3 regions of the Halomonas sp. BC2 genome follow, and region 1 is predicted to be linked to each of the others. Evidence: predicted binding sites of a transcription regulator. Region 1 holds the regulator's gene; each other region holds the start of a gene.
The links. Region 1 encodes FliA, which starts transcription of late flagellar genes. Its sites were predicted from a motif close to CTAAAGTTNNNNNNNNNNCNGCCGATA; they were not measured.
Positions count from the first base shown of each region.

Region 2: B7L71_RS04125 (FliC/FljB family flagellin) is a predicted target of FliA. The motif match lies at 1,805-1,831, and genes of this name have one in related genera.
Region 3: B7L71_RS17840 (flagellin N-terminal helical domain-containing protein) is a predicted target of FliA. The motif match lies at 2,632-2,658, and genes of this name have one in related genera.

Region 1 covers NZ_LFGT01000029.1:62,723-73,207, reverse strand. The annotation lists gene B7L71_RS16460 (MFS transporter) at 1-369, opposite strand, end outside; gene uvrA (excinuclease ABC subunit UvrA) at 554-3,397, shown strand; gene B7L71_RS16450 (Crp/Fnr family transcriptional regulator) at 3,526-4,263, shown strand; gene B7L71_RS16445 (hypothetical protein) at 4,302-4,862, shown strand; gene B7L71_RS16440 (sensor domain-containing diguanylate cyclase) at 4,859-6,862, opposite strand; gene B7L71_RS16435 (OmpA family protein) at 6,886-7,557, opposite strand; gene B7L71_RS16430 (motility protein A) at 7,562-8,380, opposite strand; gene B7L71_RS16425 (RNA polymerase sigma factor FliA) at 8,420-9,124, opposite strand; gene B7L71_RS16420 (flagellar protein FlhE) at 9,151-9,462, opposite strand; gene B7L71_RS16415 (hypothetical protein) at 9,658-10,245, opposite strand; partial or broken gene B7L71_RS16410 (flagellar biosynthesis protein FlhF) at 10,242-10,485, opposite strand, start outside.
Region 2 covers NZ_LFGT01000005.1:126,143-132,905, reverse strand. The annotation lists gene B7L71_RS04130 (helicase C-terminal domain-containing protein) at 1-1,774, shown strand, start outside; gene B7L71_RS04125 (FliC/FljB family flagellin) at 1,940-3,214, shown strand; gene B7L71_RS04120 (hypothetical protein) at 3,255-3,527, shown strand; gene B7L71_RS17850 (hypothetical protein) at 3,594-3,725, shown strand; gene B7L71_RS04115 (phosphoribosyltransferase) at 3,854-4,591, shown strand; gene B7L71_RS04110 (hypothetical protein) at 4,644-4,844, shown strand; gene B7L71_RS17260 (hypothetical protein) at 4,942-5,112, shown strand; gene tnpA (IS66 family insertion sequence element accessory protein TnpA) at 5,182-5,499, shown strand; gene tnpB (IS66 family insertion sequence element accessory protein TnpB) at 5,499-5,867, shown strand; partial or broken gene B7L71_RS04095 (transposase) at 5,913-6,763, shown strand, end outside.
Region 3 covers NZ_LFGT01000004.1:125,431-132,193, reverse strand. The annotation lists gene hglS (2-oxoadipate dioxygenase/decarboxylase HglS) at 1-1,330, opposite strand, end outside; gene B7L71_RS03230 (LysR substrate-binding domain-containing protein) at 1,614-2,531, shown strand; gene B7L71_RS17840 (flagellin N-terminal helical domain-containing protein) at 2,692-2,988, shown strand; partial or broken gene B7L71_RS03220 (IS5 family transposase) at 2,908-3,464, opposite strand; gene B7L71_RS03215 (ATP-binding protein) at 3,541-5,121, shown strand; gene B7L71_RS03210 (helicase-related protein) at 5,150-5,473, opposite strand; gene B7L71_RS03205 (Rpn family recombination-promoting nuclease/putative transposase) at 5,663-6,517, opposite strand; gene B7L71_RS17550 (hypothetical protein) at 6,489-6,650, opposite strand; gene B7L71_RS03200 (DEAD/DEAH box helicase) at 6,750-6,763, opposite strand, start outside.

The DNA.
Region 1 (10,485 bases):
CATGATGGCCGCCGCAATGGCGCCGCTACCCTGCAGCGCGCGGCCGACGATCACGCCACCAATGGTATCCGCCGTGGCGGCCACGACACTGCCTGCTGCAAAAATCAGCAGGCCCATGGCAATCACTCGCTTTCTACCGATCCGGTCCGACAGCCAGCCAAACGGAATCTGCAGAACCGCTTGAGTCAGGCCATACACGCCCAACGCCAGACCAACCAGTAACGGCGTCGCCCCTTCCAGCGTATCGGCATACAAGGCCAGCACCGGCAGCACCATGAAGAGTCCCAGCATGCGAGATGCGTAGAGACCGGCCAAGCCGCTGATGGCTCGGCGCTCGGCAGCCAGCAGCAGTGCAGAAACCTTGCGCATAGAACCCTTGTGTACGATGAGTGGGCCGAACGGCCTGAGATAACCGCCCATTCTAGCGCTTTGTCGGCACGCTGGAAACGCCAAGCATGAAATGCCCGCCACGCTGCAGCGAAGCGAGACAGTTTTGCCGGAAGGGGTACAGCAACCGTATAATTACGCTTTTGCCACGCGATTCGAGGTGTTGATGGACAGCATTCTGGTCAGGGGTGCCCGCACCCACAACCTCAAGCAGATCGATGTGGAGCTGCCCCGTGACAAGCTGATCGTGATTACCGGCCTGTCAGGCTCCGGCAAGTCGTCCTTGGCGTTCGATACGCTCTACGCCGAAGGCCAGCGGCGCTATGTGGAATCGCTCTCCACCTATGCGCGCCAGTTTCTATCGATGATGGAAAAGCCCGATGTGGATCACATCGAAGGGCTCTCTCCGGCCATCTCCATCGAGCAAAAATCCACCTCTCACAACCCTCGGTCGACGGTTGGCACGATTACCGAGATTTACGACTACCTGCGCCTGCTGTTTGCCCGTGCCGGCACCCCTCGCTGCCCAGAGCATGGCGAGGACCTGGAAGCTCAGACGATCTCCCAGATGGTCGATCAGGTCATGAACCTGGCGGAAGGCACCCGCTTGATGCTGCTGGCGCCGGTCGTCAAAGGCCGCAAGGGGGAGCATTTACAGCTGCTGTCCGAACTGCGCGCGCAGGGGTTCGTGCGCGTCCAGATCGATGGCCAGGTGCTGGAGTTGGACGACATAGCGCCGCTGGACAAGCGCAAGAAGCACGATATCAGCGTGGTCGTGGACCGTTTCAAGGTACGTGACGATATCGCCCAGCGCCTGGCGGAATCCTTCGAAACGGCCCTGAACCTGGCCGACGGCACCGCCATGGTGCATTTCATGGACGGCGAGCAGGATGACCTGGTCTTCTCGTCCCGCTTTGCCTGCCCCGTTTGCGGCTATTCGCTCTCCGAGCTGGAGCCGCGGATGTTTTCGTTCAACAACCCGGCAGGGGCGTGCCCGACCTGCGACGGCCTGGGCATCCAGCAGTACTTCGACCCGGAGAAACTGATCAGCCACCCCGAGCTTTCCCTGGCGGAAGGCGTGATCAAGGGCTGGGACCGGCGCAACATTTATTACTTTACTCAGCTACAGGCGCTGGCCAAGCATTACCGCTTCGAACTGGAAACGCCTTGGCAGGAGCTGGCCCGCCACGAGCGGGACATCATCCTCAACGGCAGTGGTGGCGAGCTGGTCCCCTTCGTTTACGTGGGAGACCGTGGCCGGAAAGTCACCCGTGAGCATGCCTTTGAAGGGGTGCTGCCCAACATGCAGCGCCGCTACCGGGAAACCGAGTCCAGCATGGTACGCGACGATCTGGCCAAATACATTGCGGTTCAGCCCTGCACCGCCTGCCACGGCTCGCGGCTCCGCAAGGAGTCTCGCCATGTGTATGTCGATGACCGCAACATCGCGGATATCGTCCACCTGCCGATTGGCGAGGCATGGCGCTACTTTGGCGCGCTATCGCTGCCCGGGCGCAAGGGAGAAATTGCCGACAAGATCGTCAACGAGATCCATGCTCGCCTGGAGTTTCTGGTCAACGTGGGGCTTGATTACCTGAACCTCGAACGCAGCGCCGACACGCTCTCCGGGGGCGAGGCCCAGCGTATCCGTCTGGCTAGCCAGATCGGCGCTGGCCTGGTGGGCGTCATGTACATCCTGGACGAGCCCTCCATCGGGCTGCACCAGCGGGACAACGACCGTCTGCTCAAGACGCTGGAGCGGCTGCGCGACCTGGGCAACACCGTGATCGTCGTCGAGCACGACGAAGATGCCATCCGCGCGGCGGACCACGTGCTGGATATCGGCCCCGGTGCAGGTGTCCATGGGGGCGAGATCGTCGCCCAGGGCACGCCGCAGCAGGTGATGGACAACCCGAACTCGCTGACCGGCCAGTATCTCTCTGGCAGCCGCGAAATCGCCGTCCCGCCTTACCGGATCCCGGGCAATCCCGAGAAGCAACTGGTGGTGCGCGGTGCCACGGGCAACAACCTGCAAAATGTCACCCTCAGCCTGCCATTGGGGCTGTTCATTGCCGTGACGGGCGTCTCCGGCTCCGGCAAGTCGACGCTGATCAACGGCACGCTGATGCCGATTGCCGCCCGTGAACTCAACCGGGCCACCACCCTGACACCGGCTCCCTACGAGAAGGTGGAAGGCCTGGACCAGCTCGACAAGGTCATCGACATCGACCAGAGCCCGATCGGCCGCACCCCGCGCTCCAACCCGGCCACCTATACCGGCATTTTCACGCCTATTCGTGAGCTGTTCGCCGGTACCCAGGAGGCTCGTTCCCGGGGGTACAAACCCGGGCGCTTCAGCTTCAACGTCAAGGGCGGCCGCTGCGAAGCCTGCCAGGGCGAAGGCATGATCAAGGTGGAGATGCACTTTCTGCCGGATATCTACGTCCCTTGTGACGTGTGCAAGGGCAAGCGCTACAATCGCGAAACCCTGGATATCCACTACAAAGGCAAGACCATCCACGAGGTATTGGAGATGACGGTGGAAGATGCGCTGGCCTTCTTCAGCCCCGTGCCCGCCATCGCCCGACGCCTGCAAACGCTCATGGATGTGGGGCTTTCCTACATCCGTTTGGGGCAAAGCGCCACGACGCTTTCCGGGGGCGAAGCTCAGCGGGTCAAGCTGGCGCGCGAGCTGGCCAAGCGTGACACCGGCAAAACCCTCTACATTCTGGATGAACCCACCACTGGCCTGCACTTCGAGGATATCCGCCAGCTGCTGACGGTGCTGCACCGACTGCGCGACCACGGCAATACCATCGTGGTGATCGAGCATAACCTGGATGTCATCAAGACGGCCGACTGGTTGATCGATCTGGGGCCGGAAGGCGGTTCGGGCGGAGGTCAAATCATCGCCGAGGGCCCCCCTGAACAGCTGGCCAAACAGACGGTATCGCACACCGGGCGCTTTCTGGCACCGTTACTCGAACGTGGCAGCCGTGCCACACGCTAGGCGCATCATGGCCGCTGCCCAAGCGTTTAGGCAGCGGCCAAAAAATTCAGGAAAAGGCGGCGCTGACTGCTTATAGTAAGCAGCGAGACTGCTTAACAATGGTTGCTTCCTGTGAGGAGACACACGCTGTGGAACAGGACAAAAGCTGTATTATCCGCCACTTTAGCCACTACTGCTCGCTCAACGATGACGAGAAAGCGCTGCTGGCCTCGCTGGAAGAGAGCCCCACCAACATCAAGGCAGGCACGGTGCTCTGGGAGATGGGCGCACCGGCCAATGAGTTCTGCACGCTGCGCAGCGGCTGGGCCTACTCCTACCGGCACCTCGAAAACGGCGACCGTCAGATTCTGGAGGTTTTCCTGCCCGGTGACATCATCGGCCTGCGGGAGTTTGCGTTTTCCCAGCGCCTTGAAAATGTCCGCATGATCAGCGACGGCGTCATTTGCCACTTTCCCCACAAGCGTATGCTGGAGGTCTTCCGCGAGTCGCTGTCGCTCACGTCGGTGATGTTTGCCATTGCCAGCCGACAGCAAGCGCTGCTGACCGAACGGCTGGTCAACCTGGCACGGCGCAGCGCGCGCAAGAAGATGGCCCATTTCCTACATGAAATGTATCTGCGCTTGCGCCAGACCAACGACGATATCAGCGGGCAGTTCCGCCTCCCCCTGTCACAGGAGCAGTTGGCCGACATCCTGGGCTTGAGCCCGGTTCATGTCAGCCGAACCTTCACCGCACTCAGCGAAGACGGTCTGGTGTTTCGTGACCGGCACCATGTCACCATTCCGGACCTCGATGCGCTGGCTACCGAAGGAGAGTTCGACGACTGCTACCTGACCGACAACGTCAGGCCGTTGCTGGAAGCTTGAACGCCCTATCTTTTAGACCTTCAACGATGATACCGCTTATGCCCGTCAAGAGCCGTACACTGCTGGCGATACTGGGGGGGAGCCTGCTGGGCAACGCCCAGCTCGTCCAGGCGGCCACGTTCAACGTGGAGCACGCCGAACCCCATGAACACTGGTCATCGATGGCGCTGTCACTGGGCGAAGAGCGCCATTTTCGTGCTGTCGAGACCCACAGCTACTCCGATGCCACCTTGAGCCTCAATACCACCCAAGGGGTATGCGACCTCCCCTGGCTGGAAATGCGCGTGACCCTGGCACAGCAGCAGGGCGAGAGCCGCGCCGTCAATCTGGTGCCTACCCGGCTGCGTATCGATAACCAACCCATCGTGGACACCATGGCCGAGTTCATCACCGAGCGCGGCGATGACGGCTTCTACGCGCACTTTTACCTGAGCGATCTCGACACACTGATGGCCCAGATGCGCACCGGTGAGCAGCTGTTCCTGGGCTTCGACCAAAACGAGCAGGAGCCCTGGTACATGACCTTCAGCCTCAACGGCGCAGACCGCGCCATCGCGCGTATGCAGCAGCTGTGCGAGGAGAGCGCGCCAGAAGGTTAATCTGATCGCGGCTCAGCGACTTCCACGCGATTGCGACCGCTGCGCTTGGCTCGGTACATGGCCACATCGGCCCGCGACATCAGCGTCTTGCAGCTATCGCCCGGCTGCCATATTGCCACACCGATACTCACGGTGATGGGCTGGTCCAACCCGCTGACATGCAGCGTGGCCACCAGGCTGCGCAGGCGTTCAGCCAGACCCATGGCCGCTTCTTCATCGGAGTGCGTCGCCAGCACGACGAACTCTTCGCCGCCCCAGCGGCCAAGATGGTCGCAGCCCCGCAGCGACGTTTCCACCAGCCGGGCCAGCGAGACCAGTACGTCATCCCCCACGCCATGCCCATAGGCGTCGTTGATCTGCTTGAAGTGATCCACATCAAACAGCAGCAGCGCAAATGCGGCGCCGTAGCGCTTGGCCGCCACCAACTCGGCATCGATAGCCTGCTCGATACGGTAGCGGTTCCAGACCTGGGTCAGTGGATCGAAGTGGGCCAGCTGTTCCAGCCGCTGGTTGGCCAGAGCCAGCGCCTTGCGCTCTTGCTCGAGGTGCATATTGAGGGTGCTGATTTCGTAAGCCGAAATGGCCAGCGTCAGGTTTTCACCCAGATCGACAGCCGCTAGACGCTCGACGCGCTGCCACGCTTCGCTTTTACCTACCACTTCCTCACTCCATGCCGCCGATGGCGCCACCGGTAACGCGGTCGCCGTGGCCGCCGACATTGGCCGCATGGCCCAGTAGAGGGTTTCCACCTGCTCCGGTCGGAAGAACAGCAGCCAGTCCCGTTGTGAAGGGCTGATGGACAGCGGCACGGCCAGAACACCACACTGCTCCGGCATGCTGAGCGAGGCCGTCAGCGGCTCGGCAGCCACCTCGCGGGTACACCACGGCCCCCCATGGCGATGTCCTCTGTCGATACGCTTGACCAACTGACATACCACCGTGGAGAGGGGCACGACCCCCGCCGAGCACACGCTGCCATTGCGCCACAGCGCAACCCCCTGAGCACGAAACAGTCCGCACCAGGACTCAGCCTGCTCATGCAGAATCTGCTGAGGGCTTTTGGGCTCCTGCTGGGCAGAGACCGACAGCACCAGACTATCCTGTACCCGCTGCAAGTAACGCGCCTCCTGGCGCGCGCGCAACAGTAGCCATCGCTGTGTTGCCATATGCACCAGGGTACGCACCGCATCGCGCACCGGGGGCGCAACAGGGTGCGCATGGGCCGAATGACAGAACAGCAGCCCCCACAGGCCGGTATCGCTCTGCATGGCCACGCTGAAGGCACTACGTGCCCCCAGCCGTTGCAGGTAGACACGCCGCTCGGCAGCCGGTGCACGCAAAAAACAGTCGCTCAGGTTGACCGTGACATGGGCAGGCTCCAGCGGCTCTGTATCGGCGGCCACGTCTTGAATCAAACGCACCGCATGGCGCTCGTAAGCGCGCCGCAGGGCCAGTGGGAAGTCACTGGCGGGGAATCGCTGCCCCTTGAGCGCAGGTAATCGGCCCGCACGCTTTTCGGCCACGATGAGACCATGCCAGTCGCCGTCGAAGTGGCACACCGAGACGCGCTCGTGCCCGGTCAGCGCCTGAACGGCACTGACCAGATAGTCCAGCAACTCCTCCTGGTGCGTTGCTTCGGCCAAGCGTACCAGGCGTTCATTGAGCGTTCCCAGTAAGCGCTGTTTGCCCAGAGAGGTCAGCGGCTCTATCTCGACGACGACGTGCCGATCTGTCCGATAAGCCTGTAGTTGAAAGCGCGTATTGACGGTAGCCTGCCGAAAGGTGAGCGGGCCGGCCAGGCGCGGCTGGCCCTGCAGTTCACGACGCAACCGCTGGCAAAGCTGTTTCCCCAATAAGGTCGTGAGCGTCGCAGGAGGGGGCTCGGGGGCGCCCCCCAGTAATGCGCCGAGGTTACGGCTGGCGGCCTGAATTTGCCGACAGTCGGGATCGAGCACCAGCACGGCGCCAAAGGATTGCAGTCGAGAGTGATGCGTCGACACAAAGATAGCCTCGAGATAGAGCTTTACCCCTCGACCTGCTGCTTGAGCAGCAGTTCAACGCGTCGGTTGGCAGCTCGCCCTTCCGCGGTCGCGTTGCTTTCCATGGGTTGGGTGTCGGCATAGCCAACTGCCCGCATACGAGAAATGGCGATACCCTGGCGCTCCAACTGGCGTACCACGGCAATGGCTCGCCCCGTGGAAAGCTCCCAGTTGGAAGGAAAGCGCGGGGTGGCAATGGGCACATTATCGGTATGTCCTTCCACCGATATTTGGCCTTCGAACGTTTGGAGTACCGACGTGAGACCTTCCAACACGATCAGGCCCTGGGGCGTTAGCACATCGCTACCACTGGAAAACAACAGGCTGTCGTCGATGCGCAGGGTGATGCCTTCACGGCCCTGCGAGACACTGACTCCTGGAATATCCAGCCCGGCCATCTGCGGCTGCACGCCGTCGTGACGTGGATGAATACCAGTGGCCAATGAGGCCAACGGCATGGCCATGATGGCACTGGCCGGCCCCATGGCATCGCTCTCCCTCCCTTCGCCACCGCCAGGAGGCGTCAGCGCCAGCAAGAGCACGAACAGGGTAATCAGCAGCGTCAAGACGTCCAGGTAACTGGTCAGCCACCCTTCATCGCTCTCGCTTGCTGCCGCAGGCAGCTCCAGCGCATGCCGTGCATCCTGATTGAGCATGGGGCTACCCTTTCTTCAGCGCCGGGTCGGCATCCGGGCGCGGCTTGACGCTCGCATCACGAATTTCATCGTGGTAGTTGGCCACGAACGAGTTCAGCGTTTCTTCGATGAACGACGGCAGGCGACGCTTGGTAATCAGTGAAATGCCTTCCAACACCATGTTCATGGTGATCAACCGCTCTTCGGTGCGCCGCTCCAGCTTGACGGCAATGGGTTTGAAGACCAGATTGGCCAGCAAAATACCGTAGAACGTGGTGAGCAGCGCCACGGCCATGCGCGGACCAATCACCTGCAGATCGCCCGCATCCATGACTTCCAGCATGTTGACCAACCCCACCAGCGTACCGATCATGCCGAAGGCCGGCGCATAGGTGGCCATGGTGCGAAAAATCTGTGCTTCGGCATGCTCCCGCGCCTTCAGACGTGCGATTCGCCAGCGCAGCATGTCAAAAATTTCATCTTCCTTGGTATTGGCAATGACCAGTTGAATCCCGGTGCGCAGAAACGGGTTGCGCGTGTGCTCCAGCTCCCGCTCCACGGCTCGCACATCGCCCTTGAACCATAACCGCGACATGGCCACCAACTCGCTGATATCGTCGCGCACGTAGGTATTCTCGCGGCGGAATACCAGCCCTACCAGGCGCACCACCCGCAGCACCTCCTTCAGGGGGTAGCTGATGAATGTCGCTGCCAGGGTGCCGGTAATGACGATGGCAAGGCCAGGCAAATTGATAAAGCTTTCGGGTGATTCTGCGGTGAAGAACAGCACGCTTACCAATAACAGCATGCTGGCAAATATGCCGATCAGCGTAGAGGGGTTCATCAACGGTTCCTTGCCGGTTAACGTGAGAGGGTAAGAGGGTTAATGCTGGTCGCTCAAGCGAGCACGAAGGCGACTAACGGCCTGACTATGCAGTTGCGATACTCGCGACTCGGTCACACCCAGTACCGCTCCCACTTCCTTGAGGTTCATCTCTTCCTGGTAATACAGAGCCATCAGCAGTTTTTCACGCTCGGGCAGCGCCTCAATGGCTTCGATGAGCGTGCGCCGCTGCTGCTCATCGAGCAGCTGCTCGAACGGGCGATTGGCGCTGCCTTCGTCACCCGCTGGCTCACCGCCATCGGCCACCAGCTCCTCGAAAGGCAGTAACTGACCGCTGTTGGTGTCATTCAGCAGCTGCTGATAGTCACTCAATGGCATATCCAATGCCTGCGCGATTTCCGTCTCTTCGGGGGGCCTGCCCAGCACCTGCTCCAAACGGCGCACGGTTTCATCGACCGCCCGGGCAGAGCGGCGCACGCTGCGCGGCAGCCAATCCCGAGTGCGCAGCTCATCCATCATGGCCCCCCGGATGCGCTGGCTGGCGAACGTGGCAAACGTCGCGCCCTGTGCGGCATCAAAGCGACCCAGCGCCTCCAGCAAGCCCACCATACCCGCTTGAATCAGATCATCCAGCTCGATACTGGCGGGCAATCTGACCTGCAGCGTCAAGGCCTGACGTCTCACCAGTGGCATGTATTGCGTCAACAGCTCACTCTGCTTGATCCTGCCTTGTGCTGTATACATCCTATCGCCTCACGGCTAAACGATCTTTACTGATAGTTCACGATGACCTGTAACCCCTGCACCCGCACGGGTCGCTGCCCCGGCGACAGCGCAAAACGCATATAGAGCGGTTCGCTGGCGCTCAGGCCGGACAGTGCCATGGTACTGCCACGCGCGCTCCCCAAGGGCACACACTGTTCAGGATGGCACAGCCAGGCGTTGACAGGCACGTGGGCAGGCGTCTCGAAACGCCATTGCACTCTCGCCAACGTCGCACTTCCCAGCGGTACGCCCGCAGGGGGGCTGATGGCCTGGCTACTGCTTGCCCGATCGCTCATGGCCACCATCACCGAGGGCATTTGGCTGCTCCAGCTCCCCGTGGCCGCTAGCACCGAGCTGGCGAACCCAAACGCCAGCATCAGGAGCGCTGCGCTTGAGCAGCGCGCTCTGCGTGTCACTGTCGACCACTTTACAACGTGGATCAATGTTTGCCGACGCATCGTGTTGAGCGACCTCTTGTGTAGAACCATGGGCGGCACCTTGTCATGGGGCCATCAGCGCGCCAGTAGCAACAGCTCTATCTGCAAGTAATGCTCGGCGGCATCACGCAAGTTGTCGAGCAGCCCCTGCCGCGGCAGGTGGGGCTCGTGCAGCGCCAGCAAACGCGCTGGCCCGCCCCGCTCGCGCATCTGGCGCAGCGCGCGGTACATGCTCGCAAAGGCTTCGGCATCGCTGTTGACCCATAGCGCCCAATGGGGGTAGCGCTCGGCCAGGGCCGTCAGCGACCCTGTCTCTGGCTGGGCTACCTTGATGTCCCACTCCTGCGGATCACCCGCCCATTGGCGCCCCAGCGACGCCCACTGGGCCAGGCGCCCCTTGACCTTGTCTACCTGCACGGCGCCCGCTGAGCTCAGGCCCACCACCACCAGTGTCCGCGTTGGACGCGGCGGCGACACATTGGCCGCCGCCGTGGTGACCTCTGGCGAAGTGGCAGTGGCGGCTGACGCAGTATCCGCGGACGGCACGTCAACGTCCATTGCCTCTTGCGGTTCCTGTTGCGCTTCTTCCTGTTGCTCGCCGCGCTGCTGACGCTGTAGATCTGCCCATTTTCTCAGCCCTGCCGCCTGGTCCTGACCCTTCATAGCACATCCTCGAGGCTGACACTGCCCAGTTGACGAATGGCATCGCGGGCCATCAGTACATGCAGCAGCGCATCCAGCAGCGCCGTATCGCGACGCTTGCGCTGGCTACCCAGTAACCGAATCAGGTCCGTTCGCAGCGCTTGGCCGTGCTCATCATCGGCCAGGTCGAGATGGCCTGCCACGGCTGCCGCGCCGCTGGCCATCAGCAGGCGCAGCTCACGACTGACCTCACCGCCGTCA
Region 2 (6,763 bases), on a different contig from region 1:
GCGGCAACTGCTGCAGCCGGAGAACCTCACCATCGTCCACGACTACCTCACTCGCGCCCAGCTGCCGGCACTCAGTTTTCAACTGCGCATGGGCCGTGAAAACTACCTGAGCCCCGAGCGCCTGGCCCTGCAGTTGGGGGCGATCAGCCTGGAAGCAGCGCAACAGGATCGCCACCTACCCGCCAACTTGCGGCAACTGGTGCGTTGGGCACTGGAGAGCGATGGATGCCTGCTCGACCTCGATCCCGCCTGGTTACCGGAGGGATGGCAGTTATCGGACTTGGCCTTGCGGCGCGACGACCCCTTGCCGGAGAGCCTGGAGGCCCAGCTCAATGAAGCGGTAAATAGCGATATCCTGGTGATCAACCACGCCCTGCTGGTGGTGGACCTGGTCACACAGGGGCGCGTCACCCAGGCGGCCTCGCCCTATGTACTGCTGCTCGATGAGGCCGAGCACTACCCCGAACTGGCCGAAGAGCTGCTTAGCCAACGGCTATCGTTACAGACCACCGTGCGTCTGCTGACGCTGCTGAAACAGCATCCTGCGGCTGCCGAGTGGCAGGCACTGCTGGCATCACTCACCGATGCCGAGCGTGCCGGCAGCGCTCAGGGTATCAGTGATGAGCATAGCGCCCAGCTTCAAGGCGCTATTGAGGCGCTACTCAAGCGGCGGCCACGGGAATCGGCTCACGATCCGGCGCTATGGCGGGAGTGGCTGCATGTACGCCACAGTGCCGAAACCATCGCCACTCGGCTGCGCGAGGCCAGCCGTTACCTGGTACTGGACTACTCACCGGTGCGCGGGCTGCCGGGCATCGTCGCCCATTCACCCAGCGCGGCCTCCAGCCTGCGCAATGGCGTGGGTGATCGTGCCACTCTGCTGACCTCCGCCACCCTCTCGGACCTTGATCATGCCCCGGGCGAGGCCCCGCAGTTTCGCTATATGCGCAGCCGCCTGCAGCTACCCACCACCAGCAAGCGCAGCGGCCAGCAGGTGAGCTTTCAGGCCAAACACTTTGGTGAACTGCGTTTTCGGCTACCCCAAGGGCTACCGCACCCGATTGCCAAGTTGCAGGGGGGCGGCTACCGGCTCTCCGCTGACTATGTGCACGGCGTGATGCCCTACCTGATCGACCAGCCGGGCCGTACTCTGGTGCTATGTGCCAGCTACGCCGATGTTGAAGCGTTGGTGGATGCCTGGCCGGATGCACAACGCCACCGACTGGTCGCGCATCAGTTGGGCCAGGGATTAAGCGAGCTGGTGGCACGACTTGAGGACGACGCCATTCTATTAACCCCGGCAGGCTGGGAAGGGCTGTCGCCCACCCGTGAAGGCAATAGTGCCTACTGGGCGCATCTGGTGGTGTTACGCAATCCACGTGCGGCACGTAGCGCCGTGGAGCAGCGCTTGGTCGAACAACTGCTGCAACGCCGTGGTGTGGATAGTGAACGGGCAGCGGCCATGGCTGGCGGTATGCTCTACCGCAAGAGCACCGTGCGCACCCTGCATAAGCTGCGCCAAGGGCTGGGCCGGGCAATTCGCCACCCTGATGATCAAGTGTTGGTAACGCTGCTGGAACCGCGCTTCCCCCGCCCCTCGGCAACGCCGCCACTGGCGGGCGTTATTCAAAGCGATGCCCTTTTGGGGGCTATTCCCGCCCGGTTTCGTCCTGCCTGGCAGCAGGCGGAAGAGCCAAAGGCGCTTGAACTTGGGGATCGCAGGCGGCAAACGCCTGCCGAGTCGTTGCAGGCTGACCTCAAGGCGTTGCTCTAGCCACTGCGGTAAAAAATTTTCCTTCTCACCCTAAAGTCTTTGCGCAGGGTGCCGTTATATAGGGTAACGGCCACCGGCGCCGTTATGGCAGGCCCGAGAAGCTGGGTCGAACGAAAGGTTCAGCGGGCCCGTCAATGGAGCCCTCAACACAGGAAGGAACATCACATGTCCGTGATCAATACCAACATCACGTCCCTGATTGGCCAGTCCAATCTGAGCAAGTCACAAAACGCGTTGCAGACCAGCATGGAGAGGTTGTCCTCCGGCCTGCGTATCAACAGTGCCAAGGACGACGCCGCCGGTCAGGCCATCGCCAACCGCATGACCGCCCAGATCAACGGCCTCAACCAGGCCCAGCGCAACGCCAACGACGGTATCTCCGTCGCCCAGACCGCCGAAGGTGCTCTGAACCAGATCAACGACAACCTGCAGCGTATTCGTGAGCTGACCGTACAGGCTCAAAACGGAACTAATTCTGCTAACGATCTGCAATCTATCCAAGAGGAAATTGATCAGCGATTGGAAGAAATTGATCGAATCTCAACAGAAACCAGCTTTAATGGAGTTAAGGTTCTAAATACTGGTAATGCCCTTAATATCCAGGTTGGGGCGAATGATGGCGAGGCTATTAAAGTTAACCTTGAGGTTATGAATAGCAATACGCTTGGTCTAGGAGGTTTTAACGTAAGTACTCGTGCTGCAACTGGCGATGATGTGCTTAACAGTATTCAGAAGGAAGGTGGTTCCGTTACTGTTGGAGGAAATACCTATACTTATGATGTAGGCAATAAGTCATGGTCCCAGACGGCCAGTGGTGAAGCTGGCGAAGGCGAAGGCGAAGGCGAAGGCGAAGGATCTCAGGCTGGTACGCAGGTAAGCTCAAGCCAGGTTTACGCTGCAATCGCAGCTAGTGAAAGCGGTTTTACTGCAACTGTAGGAGCAGCTACAGAAGCTGGCGAAGGTGAAGGTGAAGGTGAAGGTGAAGGAGCTGCAAACACCTATAATGTGAGCGCTGCTGGTGTTGTTACCTTGGGCTCATCAGATGGTGAAGGTGAAGGTGAGGGTGAGGGTGAGGGTGAAGAAGGCACAGCTAATATCGTATATTGGGGTATGTCTAATGGTGACTTCCAGCTAGGTCAGGCTAGTGATTTTGATAAAATAGCTACCGATGATCCATTAGCGGCTCTTGATGATGCGTTAAACCAAGTGGATACATTGCGTTCAGAGCTGGGTGCCATCCAGAACCGTTTCGAAGACGCCATCATCAACCTCAACACCAACTCCACCAACCTGGCCGCCGCCCGCTCGCGCATCGAGGATGCCGACTACGCGGTGGAAGTCGCCAACATGACCCGCGCGCAGATCCTGCAGCAGGCCGGCACTTCCGTACTGGCACAAGCCAACCAGATTCCGCAGAACGTTCTTTCTCTGCTGGGTTAATCTGAGGCTTAGCCTAACGCTTGGCCGAAAGGTTGAAGTGGTGATTATCGACGGGGCCGAAGGCCCCGTTTTAATTGGGGGTAGCATGTTCGAAAAGTCATACAAGATTCTCGCTAAGAGAAGGCAAGGGAAGTTGGTTGTTGTTGCAGTGAAAGATTTGGCTGAGGTAGACCTGATAGAATGGGTTACGGGAAAGGCCTCCGCTGGCATAAGGCCAGTCGAGATAACCAATAGGTGTATTGTTGTAGATGCCAAGAGAGTTTTCATGGAGCCGCTTGGAAATGGGTGTTCAATTCTATCTGTATTTGGGTGAATAAGGAGGGGCTGTCGGGGAAAGACCTTCATTTCCTCATTTCTTTGAGTGGTGAGCGGAGCGGGCATGACGCCAGACGAACATCAGCATTTGATCGACGAGCTTCAAGGTGTCATCGACGATACCCAACATACCCTCGACCGTTTCGAGGCCACCGGTACGGATACACAGATGCCGGAGGATAGCGAGACCTGTTAGCTGGATCGGCTTGGTGCTACGCTGTTGACAACGCGAAGTCAGCCTACCTTCGTTAAGCCGTAGGTTGGTGATGCCACCACCGCAAATGTGCTAAGCTGAAACTGGATTGAGGTTCGGAGAGCAGTGTAATGGATAGAATTTATGGCTTTCCGGCATCAGCAAAGCATTACCATCTCTACACACTCGACTCGGAAATCAAACGGCATCCTGCCTATTTTTCTGCCAAACAAGGGAGTGAAGAGGCTGCTCTTGAACTGGTATGGGAGTTGGCGAGGGAATTCCTCTATCGCCTTCGCGGTGAATTCTCTGAAGATGTGGTATATGTGTCACCTTTTGCAAGAGAAGCCGCTGGCGATAACGCGATCCCTCCATTACTAGCTAGCGCCTGTGCTAACTTGATAGGTGGGCAAGCAGAAAGTGACATCGTTCAAGTAGAGAGGGTTTACCACACAGGTGCCGACCCTATGGAGCGTATGTCGTTGAGACCTTCTTTCGAAGGTGAAGTTATACCCAGGCAATCTTATGTGTTAGTTGATGATGTGACTAATATGGGTGGGACGCTCGCGGAATTGGCAAACTATCTCCTGATAAATGGAGGTTCAGTAAAAGGCACCATCGTATTATGTAATGCTGGAAGAAGTCATGACTTTCTTCCAGAAAAGAAAAAACTGCGTTTGCTGCATGAGAGGTTTGGCGATGAAATCAAAAACATCTTTGGCATCAGAACAGCGGCACTTACCGCAAACGAAGCCGACTACCTTGTTGGTTTCAGATCGGCTGACGAGATCAGAAATCGACTTGTTAAGGCAAAAAAAGAAACAGTTGAACGATTACGGTCTAAAGGCATTCAGAGAGAAGATGCGTGAGAATGGGATGCTCAATAATTGAGATTGCTCTTACTTGTCAGTGCTAAACACCATGAATGAAGCCGAGTACCAACAGGTAATCACCGAACTACAAACTGTCATCGACGAGACCCAGCACACCCTCGACCGCTTCGAGACCACTGGCATGGATACACAGATGCCGGAGGATTATGAAAAACTGCTGGTGATTCTGGATGATGCGGTAAAGCAACAGCGAGAGCATACGCTGGTGATGCTAGAGAAGCCGTTCTGATGGCTGCCTAAAGTTAGTAAGCGGTCCGGTAACCCCATCTTCCCGGGCTGAGCGACGCTGATCACACTGGTGTTTTCCTTATACGCAGGAGAACACCATGAACGAGCTGACGTCGACGCAAGCTTTCTGGTTGGGCCATCTGTTTCATGCCTCATCCCGGCAGCTGGCGTTAAGTGAATATGCGGTGGAGCAGAAGCTGGACTTGGCGGCTCTCATGACCTGGGAAAAGCGTCTGGCCGTGCAAGGCATTGTTGGTAAGCGCCCATAAATCAGCACCTACAGCCACGCCCTGAAATTGCCCACACTGATTTCCTCGTCAATACCAGGAGGAATCAGCATGACACACGCCGAACGCAAACGTCTCTGGCAGCAGCATATCGAGGACTGGCAGACGTCGGGTTTGTCCGGCATGGCCTACTGCCAACAGCAGTCACTAACCTATTGTCGCTTTGTTTATTGGCGTAAAAAGCTGACCGAACCGGAGGCGTCGTTTCCGGAGCAACCCGTGTCGTCGCCCGGCTTTGCCAAGGTATCGGCAGTGCCTGGTCCGGAGTCGTCAGAAGGATTAACGGTGTCATTGCCCGGCGGCGTCTCGATCACCGGCCTGCACGCCGGCAATGTGGAGTTGCTCGGTGCCGTGCTGAGGCAACTGTAATGCGCCACCGCTATCTGCGCCCCTCCTGGGACCTGCCGGAGATATACCTGTACCGACAGCCTATCGACTTCCGCAAGCAGGCCAACGGCCTGGCGTTGATTGTCGAGCAGGAGCTGGGGCACAGTCCGTTCTCCGGCGCGCTTTACGCTTTCACCAACCGGCAGCGCAACAAGATCAAGTGCCTGATGTGGGAAGACAACGGCTTTGTGCTTTACTACAAGTCCCTGGCCGAGGAAAAATTCAAATGGCCGGGCCCGTCGGATGAGCTGATGCCGCTGAACGGCGAGCAGATCAACTGGTTGCTGGACGGCTACGACATCACCCTGCTTCAGGGCCATAAAACGCTGCATTACGAGAGCGTTGGGTAGCACTTTTCAAGTGTGTCAGGGCGTTGTTTTTGCTATCATTTCGCCATGAAAACAACGCCTGATAATACGCCAAAAACACCCGATCTCAGCGGCCTCCCGCCCGCTGAAATGGCGTCGGTTATCAGCGATTTGCAGGAACAACTGACGGCGAAAGATGAAACGCTCCAGAACCATCAGGATCAGTTAAAGCAACGTGATCAGGCCATTCAGAGCCGCGATGCCTACATCAAGATCCTTGAAGAACTCCTGCGCCACAAGAAGATCCAGCAGTTCGCCGCAAGCAGTGAAAAACAGCCCAACCAGATCGTGTTGTTCGATGAAGCCGAGCTGGAAGTGGCGATTGACGAACTACGCGACGAACTCCCTGACGATGTGGAAGAAGCCGATGCGCCGCCTCGCTCCCGCAAGCGCCGCCAACGCGGCTTCTCCGACACGCTTTTGCGTGAGCGTATTGAGCTGACCCTCAGCGACGACGAGAAAGCCGGCGCCAGCAAGACCTTCTTCACCAAAGTGAAGGAAGAACTGGAGTACATTCCGGCCCAACTGAAAGTCCTGGAGTACTGGCAGGAAAAGGCGGTGTTCGAACAAGACGGCCAAGAGCGAGTCATCGCGGCTGCCCGGTCTACACACCCGCTGGGCAAGTGCATTGCCACACCGTCACTACTGGCTTACCTGATCACTTCCAAGTACGCCGATGGCCTGCCACTGTACCGGCAGGAGCAGATGTTCAAGTGTTCAAGCGCCTGGGTCATGACCTGAGCCGCACCAGCATGGCCCACTGGATCATCCGCCTGAACGACGTGTTCAAACCGCTGATGACCCTGATGCGGGAAGCCCAGAACAGCAGTGATTACCTGCAGGCCGATGAAACCCGGATCCAGGTACTCAAGGAGGAT
Region 3 (6,763 bases), on a different contig from region 1:
CCTCTTTCGAGCGCTGTTCACGTTCGGCATACAGCGCCAGCTCATCCTGCACCGGGGCGCCTAGGGCGGCTTCGAAGGCGTCGCGGTTTGCGTTACCGGCGTAAGCGCCGTTTTCGCTGCCGCCCAGGTTGGATTGGAAAATACCGGCGGCACTGACGGGCAGAAAATCTTCATAGGTGATCGGCTGGGCCTCGACCCACCCCTGGGCCAGCAGCGTTGCCAGGTCGGCGTGCTCGGCGCGGCCCTTGGCTGCCTGCCCGGCGTCGGTCAGGTGGTAGTGGAAGTAGGCCAGCTGCTCGGTGCGAATCGCCTCGTGGTGGTCCGGAAACGCGGCGAACACGCGCTCCATAATGGCCTGATGGGCGTCATTGTCCAGGCCAGCGGTCTGGGCACGCCCTTGGTTCAACAGCTCATCATAAAGCGCCCGCCCTTTAGGGGTCAGCGCCATGCCGCGCTGCTCGATTTCGCCAAAGCGCGCCGTATGCGTGCCCTGGGCCTCCCCGGCGAAACGAATCGACTCCTCCAGCGCCCGAAAGCTGGTTTGGCGCAGCAACATGGGGCACTCCCGACGGGGCGGCCCTTCGATCACCGCCTTGGGGTTCATGCCCATGCTCGGCATACGACGCTGTGCTTCGTCGATGTCCAGGGTTCTGGGCGTCAGGTGGTTGATGTGCGGCCCCTTGAAACACACCACATCGGCAATCAGGCGATGCTCGTCGTGCAGCGCCTGGTAGGTTTCCAGGTCGACGGTCGCTTCCTGGTGCCAGCGGAAGGTTTCCAGCGCCTCGCTGACGAACTGGTCGGCTTCTTCACTGGACAACCCGCCCTGGGTTTCGTGGCGCTGGATGAGCGCCCGCACCGCTGGGGTAAAGATATCCCGCTGGGCCAGAATCTCCTCGGCGCGCTGGCGCAGCGTCTCGCTCTCGATCAGCTCCAGGCGCAGTAAAGAGGTAAAGACTCGGAAAGGGTTCAGCGCGAGGGCCTCGTCTTCGATGGGCCGAAACGCTGTAGAGTGCACCGGCACGCCCGCTTCCGAGAGGTCGTAATACCCCACCGGGTACATGCCCATGACCGCAAACAACCGGCGCAACATGGCAAGCTCGGCCTTGGTGCCCACCCGAATCGCCCCGTGGCGCTCCACGCTCAGCCGGGCCAGCTCGCCCTGCGCCTCCAGGCGGTGGTGCAGCGCGGGCTGCTGCTGAAGGGTTTCCTGGTTCACCCGCTCGACCAGTTCCAGCAGCGCACCGTACTGCGGCACTTCCGCTTGATACATGGCCGACATCGCCTTGGAAAAACGGTCGCGTATTGCATCAGTGGTGATAAAGGACATGTTGTGGCTCTCTGGGTCGATAAAGAACGGCACGCGTCGCCAGCCTCATGGCCTCTTCATGACACGTGCTTGCGCTGCGTTCTATCAAACCGACTCGGGGAGCGAACCACAAACGAAAAAAAGCACTCAATGCATGCCAAAAAGGAATGCTTAAAGGCTTTTATAAAGAGCGGCGAGCACCGGGTACCCAACAGTATGGCGCCCAAGGGAGCCCTTTGGTAGGGTGGGATCCCTTACCGTCATTCCGTTGAGTGACGCATGCCCAGGAGCGCCCGCGTTCACCATGCGCAATCTTCCTTCCATCACCGCCATGCAGTGCTTCGAAGCGGCCGCCCGCCACATGAGCTTCACCCGGGCTGCCGATGAGCTGAACCTGACCCAGAGCGCGGTCAGCAAACAGGTGGCACAGCTGGAAACCACCCTGGAGCACAAGCTGTTTCGCCGGGTACGCCGCAGCCTGCTGCTGACCCCCGAAGGGGCGATTTTCCTGAGCGATGTGCGCAAAGTGCTGACCCAAATCGAGATGTCCACCCAGGCCATCATGACGTACAGCGGCCACAGCGAAGTGCTCAACATCGCCACCCTGCCCAGCTTCGGCAGCCGCTGGCTAGCCAACAAGCTGCCCTCGTTCATGGCGGCGCATCCTGGTATCAGCCTGGCGTTTCACGACCGCGTCGAGGATTTCGACCTGGAGCAGGAGAACATCGACATTGCCCTCTTGTATGGGCACGGCAGCTGGCCCAATCTGGCCTGCCACAAGCTGGCCGACGACCTCATGGTCGCCGTCGCCTCCCCAGCCTGGCTGGCCCAGCACCCGATTCATTCACTCGATGATTTGACGCAGCGCCCGCTGCTCCACCTTTCGACCCGCCCGGATGCCTGGCACCACTGGTTTGCCAGCCAGCACGTCATGACCGAGCGCAGCTACCACGGCACCCGTTTCGAAACCTTCCCCATGCTGGTCAGAACCGCCATGGCAGGCGGCGGCGTGGCACTGGTGCCCCACTTCACCGTGAATGAAGAGCTGGAGAGCCAACGGCTCGCCCTGGCATGGCCGTACCAACTGCTCAGCCGCAACGCCTACTACCTCGTCTACCCCGAACACCTGGGAGAACTCGCCAAGGTGCGCCGCTTCGTTGAGCATGTGGTGCCGTTTGGGGAATACAGAAAGAGCCTTGCAAGCCACAAATCAAGCAGTTAAGCAACACCAATCAGGCTGGTTACCTCAAGCACATACCGCATCATGAGAGTTGCAGTCGCAGCACGACAACAGACGTCCCATCATCTCACTCGCCAGCACGCTAAATTTATTTTAATATTTGTCGCAATATCTCACTATCGTGGACAAGAAGAGCGGAACAATGGCGACGATCAACACCAGTTTTGCTGCGCTCAAGGCACAGCAAAACCTGAATAATACTGGCGCAAAGCTGTCGACAAGTATTGAGCGACTTTCTTCTGGTCTTCGGATTAATAGTGCAAAGGATGATGCAGCAGGGCAAGCGATTGGTAATCGCATGGCGACCAACCTGCAAGCAAATTCCACCATCACGCGGGGAATCAACGACAGCGTTTCACTAGGCTTTGTACGAAAAGTTAGCTCGCAGGCAGCGGTCTATGCATGCCACGCATACCATCGCCCTAAAGCTGCTTGCTAACTTATCGTAGCGTGTGGCAATGCGGCGTAGCTCCTTTAGCCAGCTAAAACAGCGTTCTACCGCATTTCGTTGTCGATATTTAGGCTTATCAAACCGTCTAGGTAGACCTGGCCGCCTTCTTCGATACATGTTGCGTTGAGCTATGACCGGCTTCATCCCGTGCCTATCGCAATAACGACGCAGCTCATCGCTGTCATAGCCTTTATCAGCCACCATATAGCGACTACGTTTGCGCGGGCACCCTACGTTACCAGGCAGATAAACGCTCTCTAATGTCGAAATAAAGTGCCGAGAGTCTACCTCTTGGCCGGGAGACAGCGTGAATGCCAGAGGCCAACCATGACGATCGCAAACCAAATGAATTTTGGTGGTTAACCCCCCGCGACTGCGGCCAAGGGCATGATCTAGCGGTTCTTCAGAGCCCCTTTTTTGCCGCCTCCTGCGGCAGCACGGGTGGCACGAACCGATGTTGAATCACCACCTGCCCTACTTGCCACCGTGCTAAACTCATCGCCAACGACACAAGCGAACAGGTTATCATGGGAGTCCTCAATGTCATCTGCTCAACGCCGTAAACTCCCCATTGGCATTCAGTCCTTTGAGAAGCTGCGCAAGGGTCAGTATTACTACGTCGACAAAACGCCCTTGATTCACACCATGGCTGAAACGGGCGGTTACTATTTCCTCTCCCGCCCGCGACGGTTTGGTAAAAGCCTGCTGCTGGATACGTTGCGCTGCCTGTTTGAAGGCCATGAAACCCTGTTTGAAGGACTTTATATTCACGATAAGTGGGACTGGCAGCAGCAACACCCGGTACTACGCCTCAGTTTCTCCAGCGGAGTGGTTAACAGCCGCCAGGACCTGGACGCCAACATTCGTTATCAGCTGCAACAGCAGCGAGCAAACCTGAAAATTGAGACACCGCCGCCTGAGCGAATTGCCGACGATTTCGCCAACCTGATCGAGCACGCCCAGCATGTCCATGGGCAACGCGTCGTGGTGCTGATTGATGAGTACGACAAGCCCATATTGGATAATATCCTCGACGCTGACAGGGCTCGCGAACTTCGCGAGGGGCTGAAAAATTTGTATAGCGTGCTCAAGGATGCCGACCCACACCTGCATTTTGTGTTGCTGACGGGTGTCTCTAAATTCAGCAAAGTCAGCCTCTTTTCGGGGCTGAACAATCTGCGCGATATCACGCTTTCATCTGACTATGCCGCCATCTGCGGCTATACCGACCACGATGTCGATACCGTCTTTGCACCGGAGCTGCCCGGGCTTGACCGTGAAGATATTCGCCGCTGGTATAACGGCTACCGCTGGGGTGGGCAGGACGTTGAAGCGGTCTATAACCCCTTTGATGTGCTGCTATTGCTAGAAGAGCGTAAATTTAGCCCTTACTGGTTTGAGAGCGCCACGCCCACGTTTTTGGTGGACTTGCTGAAAGCACGCGGTGTGTTTACCCCGCAACTTGGCACCCTTCAGGCCAAGGCACAGTTGTTGGGCCGCTTTGATGTCGATGACATCGCAACCGAGGCACTGCTGTTTCAGACCGGCTATATCACCATCAAGGATATGCAGGAGCCGATGGTGGGCTACCAGCTGTACTCGCTGGGGTTTCCTAACCGGGAAGTCGAAAGCAGCCTGAACGAGTTTCTGTTGCCCGTGCTGGGTATCCCAGACAGCGACGCGCAAACCTATCAACTGGCGCTGTTTAAGGTACTGCATGAGCATGATCTAGCAGGGCTGGAAGGTCACCTCAAAGCTCTCTACGCCGGCCTGCCCCACGACTGGTATCGCAACAACCCCATTGCCAAATACGAAGGGCATTATGCCAGCGTGTTCTACAGCCACTTCGCGGCACTGGGGGTGGGCGTGACGGTGGAAGACGCCAGCCACCGGGGTAAAGTCGATATGAGCGTCGACTTCGGCGGGCATATTTACCTTTTCGAGTTCAAGGTCGTGGAGCAGCTGCCTGAGGGAAAAGCACTGGAGCAGATCAAAGCCAAAGGCTATGCCGACAAACACCGTGCCAGTGGCATGCCCATTCATCTCATTGGCGTGGAGTTTTCCAGCATTGAGCGCCAAATCGTAGCGTTTGAGGTGGAAACGCTTGCCACTGACACATAATATCTCCGGCCTCATCCATCCACTTAAGTTACGCCACCGGCGCAAACAGCAGTGCCAGGTCTTCCTCGTCGAATAGCGGGCCGCTACTCTGGCGTTCGGCACCGCCTTCCAAGATGGAAGCGGCCAGGGCTGCCTTGCGCGACTGCAAGTCGTGAATGCGCTCTTCTACGGTACCGACACACATCAGCTTGTAGACAAACACGGGATTCTGTTGGTCCATGCGATGGGCACGGCCTGTCGCCTGTGCTTCCACCGCCGGATTCCACCAAGGGTCGTAATGAATCACGGTATCAGCCACCGTGAGGTTGAGTCCGGTGCCGCCAGCCTTGAGGCTAATCAGAAAGACCGGAATCTCACCTGCTGAAAGCGCACTACGCGCTGTGTTCGCGTCTTACCGGGGGTATCGCCCGTTAGGGTGGTGTAGGCGATGCCGTCCTTCTCCAGCGCCTGCCCAATCAATCCCAGCATCTCGGTGAACTGCGAAAACACCAAGGTATGCCGCCTTTCCTCAATCACCCGGGAGTTTCAGCTAACAACAGGCTTAATGCTTAAACATATCGCCCAGGTTATCGGCGAACAGAACTTCACGCATCCAGCCTTTCAATTGATCATGATCGGCTTGGCTAAGCTGCGCTTCTACCCACTCGGGCACATCACCAAACTTGAAATTGAGTTGAGTACGCACAACTTCACGTGCTTCTGCCAAGCGACCTTCTTGCAGGCCTTCTTGCCGACCTTCCAGGCGCTCTTTCTTGACAAGATTTTCTAAGTTCTCTGCCAACATGGCTTTATCCTCCATCTGGCTGTCTAGCCGATCCAGATTGACCTCGGCACTCAGCCGGTACAAGTGCCGCTTTAGCCAACGAGTGATGATCCGGTCGGTGCGTTCCTTGTTGGGGTCGGCCTGAATAATTGCCACCACACAATCCACCGCATTTTGCAGAGCTTCCCAGCTTTCTCCAGCGTTTTCCACGCCAAAAACACCACTAAGCGGTGTCTGGCGCAGGCCTAACTCTTCGTTAGTATAGCGCCCTTCGTCGACCAGGTAATAGCGAAGACGCGGCTGGTAGACCTGCAGGAAACTCGGCGGTTCCGGCCGAATCATGTCGTATATGTTCAGCGGTGCCGTCCAAGGCTTGGCGCCGTTGTACAGAACCACTGGAAACACCGGTGGCAAGCCTTGTCTGGGAACGATGGCTTTCTGCTTAAGCAGCTCGCTGTAAAAGCAGGCAACGTAGTGCATCAACCGAATCGGCATGGTGCGGTCAACTGATGACTGAAACTCCAGCAGAATGTAAAGAAATACGTCCTGCTTCATACCCTGCCAAGTCACCTCCACCGACCACACCACGTCTTCGATCTTCTCTTCAAACAAGGGCGTAATGTAATGACACATTGTGTTTCTTGAGGGTCGCGAAGTTCATTAGCCCGGCGATGTCGGAAGGGGCAAAGCCTTCAATCAGTTGCTGCACGAACTCGGGGTGGCTGAATAGCTCTTTATATCCCGTATCATGATGATGAGTCGCCATCGCGTGTCCCTGCTAATCGTTTGGCAACAGAATACCATGGCGGGTGATGCGTGGCCTTAGGGCAGTGGCATGGAGGTTGTTTTTGCTTTGATGCCTGAACTACGCCACCGGCG